DNA from 2 places in the Brevibacillus sp. FW301-21C12A genome. Region 2 is predicted to be linked to the other one. Evidence: predicted binding sites of a transcription regulator. Region 2 holds the regulator's gene; the other holds the start of a gene.
What was found. Region 2 encodes Rex, which represses fermentation and respiration genes when NADH is low (regulators of the CRP and FNR family bind a similar motif). Its sites were predicted from a motif close to TTGTGAAATATTTCACAA; they were not measured.

Region 1 (2,197 bases), on a different contig from region 2:
ACAGGTCTGCAAAATCTACGCCGTATTTGCGGCACAGGTTCGGCAGCATGTCGGCGAACTCGCCAACCAGCTCGATCCCGGTCAGGCCGCCACCGCCAACCACGAAGGTGGCATCTGCCTTGTTTTTGCTCTTGCTGTACTCTGCTACGCGCTCTTCGAGGTGCGCGCGCAGACGGTTTGCTTCCTCTACCGATTTCAGCGTGAAGCTGTACTCTTGCAGGCCAGGAATGCCGAAGAATGCCGTCTCGCTGCCCAGCGCGATTACCAGTGCATCGTATTTGATAGACTCGCCGCTCGCCAGCGTCACACGCTGCGATTCGAGGCCGATTTTTTCCACAGTATCAATCACGAGGTTGATATCTTTGCCGCGCAGCAGTCTTTCCAGTGGCAGCGCCACGTTTTGCTCAGACAGGTTTCCTACTGCCAAGCGGTGCAGCTCCGTGATGATTTGGTGCGTAGGGAAACGGTTCACAACCGTGATCGTCGCTTCTTCAGCCGTCATGTGTTTACGTGCAGTCAAAGCGGACAGCAATCCGCCGTAGCCGCCGCCCAAAATGAGAATATGCTTCGCCATGCCCAATCCTCCGTCCTTGTCTCTCGTAGGTTATCGTAATTAGCGTTTTTGCTGCTGGCGCTCTGCCAAAACTTCCAGGAATGCCTGGGCGAAACGCAATGTTTTTTGTACTTGCGGGTCTTTCAGCATTTTGAGCATGCCAAACAAACCGATAGTGGATTCCTCCGCGTGCGCGCGGTCGTTTGCTTCGATCGCCGCTTGTGCGATGCCTTTTGCCTTGTCAGAGATCGGCTTGACGAACTCTTCCACGCCGCCCTTGATGTCTTCGATGAGCACTTGGTCGTTGGCTACGGTTTGTACCAGGTCGTACGTTTTGGTGAGGATGGTTGTCATCTCGGCCAGCTTCGGCAAGTTTGCCACCAACACATTCAGGGATTCTTGAATTTCTGGCTTCATCAACTGATCGAGTACATCCATTTGCTGCTCAGGTGCCAGGGTAGCGGTGCTTGCTACTTCCGCCTGAGCTTGTTGCGTGGTTGTTTGAGACATAGAAAAACGTCCTCCTTTGCTTTGGAATAGAGGCCTTCTTTCTCGATGCCTGTTCATACGAGTAACGGCCGCCATTCTCCCAAAATACCGAAAAGCCTATGTGCTTGTAATATTTTTCACAAACTGAAGCAACACAACAGCGTAGAATAATCAAAAGTGCAAGATTTCACAAAGTGATATTCAGGAAAGCGTACAAAACAAATCCACCAGGTGAACAGGCTCGATTCAGAACTCTATGTACTCTACTATATACCTTCTTCGCGGGAACAGCAAAGGAAAAAAAACCGCTTCCTCAGGAAGAAGCGGCAGACGTGAGTTTTTTATAGTAATCTTTGATGAGTTGGTGATGCTTTTCATTGATATCCGTAAAAATCAACTCGATCACGGTTTGCTTGTCGTCGAAAGTTTTCTCCACGATTTTTGCCATCATGACGATTTCCTGGCCAGTCGACGGAACTGTGAACGAGAGGTGGAGAAACTCTCCCTTTGCCACGTAGCCTTCTGTGCCGAGAATAAGCCGTGTGGGGGAAAGCTTCAGCAGCACAGCCTCTCCTTTTTCCTCGATCGGCCTTGCCCCCATCACCTTGTACGGGACGCGGATGTCGATTCCCGGGGAGATGGGCTCCTGCTTGCGGCCTGCCACAATCTCGACGCCGACGCTGACCGGAACCATCGCCAACAGCTTGATTGGCCAGACCGTTTCTTCTGAAATGACTTCCAGATCAATCGTGTTAATAGCCGCATCCGATTCCCACCGAACACGTACCGTTGATCCGAGCAGTTCGGTCCTTGCTTCGGCCTTCATCTCAAGAGAGACAACGAGATAACTGCTTTTGACATGCTCTACCATTACTTGAATGGGCGCTTTGACCTGTCTTGAGATCATCATCGGCAAAGAAGCACCGCGTTGGAGGCGTTTGTCCGCCATGAAAGGGGTAAGGGATGGGATATCAATCATTTTTGTTTGTCACTCCACAAAGTCAAACTCTAATTTGCCAATCCGAACGGTATCCCCGTCTTTTGCGCCGTGCTTGCGCAATGCCTCGTCCACGCCCATGCTGCGCATCTGTCTTGCGAAGCGCTGAGCGGCGTCATAGCTGTTGAGGTTCGTCATGCGCACCAGCTTCTCGATTT
Region 2 (2,197 bases):
ACGGCGCATGCGGCGCCATCATGACGGTGATGCGGCCGTCTGCCTGGTTGTGCCATTCTTTGGCAAACGCAGTCGCGTCGCGCAACTTGGTTTGTCGCTCTTCCTCGGAGCACAGGCCGATCATGCCGCGGCACAGGCGAGCGCGCATGCCGGACGCCTCGACAGCCTTGGCTACCTCATCCATGTGATCGTACATATCCACGAACGTAGTGGTCCCTGTGCGGATCATTTCGATCAGCGACAGTTGCGTGCCCCATTTGACGGAATCGGCGGTAAATTGCGCTTCCAGCGGCCACATTTTTTCTTCCAGCCACTGCTGCAGCGGCAAATCGTCGGCATAGCCGCGCAGAAGCGACATGCCCGCGTGTCCGTGCGTATTAATCAGACCTGGCAGGATGAAGTCGCCTTTTTGGTCGATGACTTCATCGTAGCCGGCGTCGGAAAGATCCTCAGGCGTCGGTCCTACATACGTGATCTTGTCGCCCTCGAAAGCGACCGCTCCGTCGTGGATCACTTCATTTTGCTCGTTTACCGTAATCACTGTTGCGTGGATGAGGATAGTTTTTTTCATGGTTACACTCCATTCTTACGTTAAGTAATAGGCCAGGCTCTGCAAATTGGATGTCACATCCGCATAGTGAATGCGCACATCTTTTTTCGCGCGAATTGTCGTAGGAGCAAAATTCAAGATTCCCTTGATACCCGCTTGAATCAACAGATCACATACGGATTGCGCTGCCGGCGCAGGGACGGTAATGATCGCCAACTTGATCTCTTTTGCTGCGATCGTGTCCGCCAGCTCGTGCAAGGGCTGGATCGGGATACCCGCCACTACTTTTCCCAGCTTGCCGGGATCGTTGTCAAAAATGGCCGCAATCCGCATGTTATCTTTTAAATAAGCGTTGTAGTTGCTGATCGCATGCCCCAAATGGCCTGCTCCTACCAGAGCGACGCGAACTTCCTCTGTCAGCTTCAAAATCTGCCGTATTTTTTCCACCAGGTAATTGACGTCGTAGCCAATCCCTTTTTTCCCGAAATCGCCGAAGGTAGCCAGGTCTTTTCGGATTTGGGCTGGATTCACATCCAAATTTTTGCCCATTTGCTGGGAGGAAACAGTGGTCACCTCGTTTTGCTGCAAATAGCTGAGGTAACGCAGATAAATCGGCAAACGGCGGACGACCGCTTCCGAAATCTTTTCGTGTTTAGCCACGTTCGGTCTTCCCCCTATTTCTTTTGCTTGAATACCCTGTAATCTTTCCCATTGGACAAAATGACGATCGAGCCGTCCCTGCCTGTTACATACGTCTCCGCCCACGATTCGCCCAACCGCTCCAGCACCTCGGACTGGCCGACCTCGCTGCGCTCCTTGCCTGTCTGGATGACCGCAATCTGGGGGTCGACCCGCGTCAGAAACGGCTGAGAGGTGCCTTGATTGCTCCCCTGGTCGCCGACCTTGAGCACTTCCGCCTTGAGCTGGTCCGGATGGCGCTCAATCAGGCGTTCCTCGGCTTTTTCGTTGATCCCGCTCGCAAACAAAAACCGCAATTGGCCGTGCTTGAGCAAAAAGACGAGCGAATTGTTTTGCGGAGACAAAAACAGCGGTTCGCTCGGCAACAAAGCCTCCAGCGTGACGTCGGTATCGAGAATGAGCTCCTGATTTTCCTCCAGCTCTTTCTGCTTTGGAACCTTGTGGAGCGGGACGAACTGGCGGATCGAGGGCGAAATCAGCTTGGGCAAAATGACCGAGTCGATGATGATTTGCTGGCTTAAAAAAGGGTATCCTCCTGCATACTCGGGCTGATCGTTCGTCAAAACGAGATAGTCGAGGCGCGTCACCTTCGCGGCAGACAGATGCGCGGACAACGTGCTCCAATCCTCCGCGCTGCCTGTATCAATCAGCATCGTTTTTCCGCCCGGCATCCGCACCAGCGTGCTTTCGCCATGAGGAAGCGCCCAATACGTAATGACAAGACCCGTAAACTCCTCCACGCGCTCGGTAGCAAACGGGTCGTCTACCTTCACGGCTTCCTGCAAATGGTTGTCGATCGAGCACGAGCACAGCAAAGCCACACACGTGACGAGCAGCAGCCAGGCCCGCTTTTTTTTCCATAACATTTATTTTATCACCTAAATCCCTGCTAGACTATTGCTTCATTTTATGAATCTGACAAGGATTGCATACTAAGGAACGGCGCAA

Region 1: the regulator Rex is predicted to act here: its motif matches at 1,168-1,185, upstream of AC3WQH_RS08410 (DUF1641 domain-containing protein).

What each region holds. Positions count from the first base shown of each region.
Region 1 covers NZ_JBYTBG010000009.1:74,716-76,912, forward strand. The annotation lists gene AC3WQH_RS08405 (NAD(P)/FAD-dependent oxidoreductase) at 1-574, opposite strand, end outside; gene AC3WQH_RS08410 (DUF1641 domain-containing protein) at 614-1,063, opposite strand; gene AC3WQH_RS08415 (PilZ domain-containing protein) at 1,356-2,021, opposite strand; gene obgE (GTPase ObgE) at 2,031-2,197, opposite strand, start outside.
Region 2 covers NZ_JBYTBG010000004.1:36,885-39,081, forward strand. The annotation lists gene AC3WQH_RS04125 (amidohydrolase) at 1-571, opposite strand, end outside; gene AC3WQH_RS04130 (redox-sensing transcriptional repressor Rex) at 587-1,210, opposite strand; gene AC3WQH_RS04135 (ComEC/Rec2 family competence protein) at 1,225-2,115, opposite strand; gene dinG (ATP-dependent DNA helicase DinG) at 2,157-2,197, opposite strand, start outside.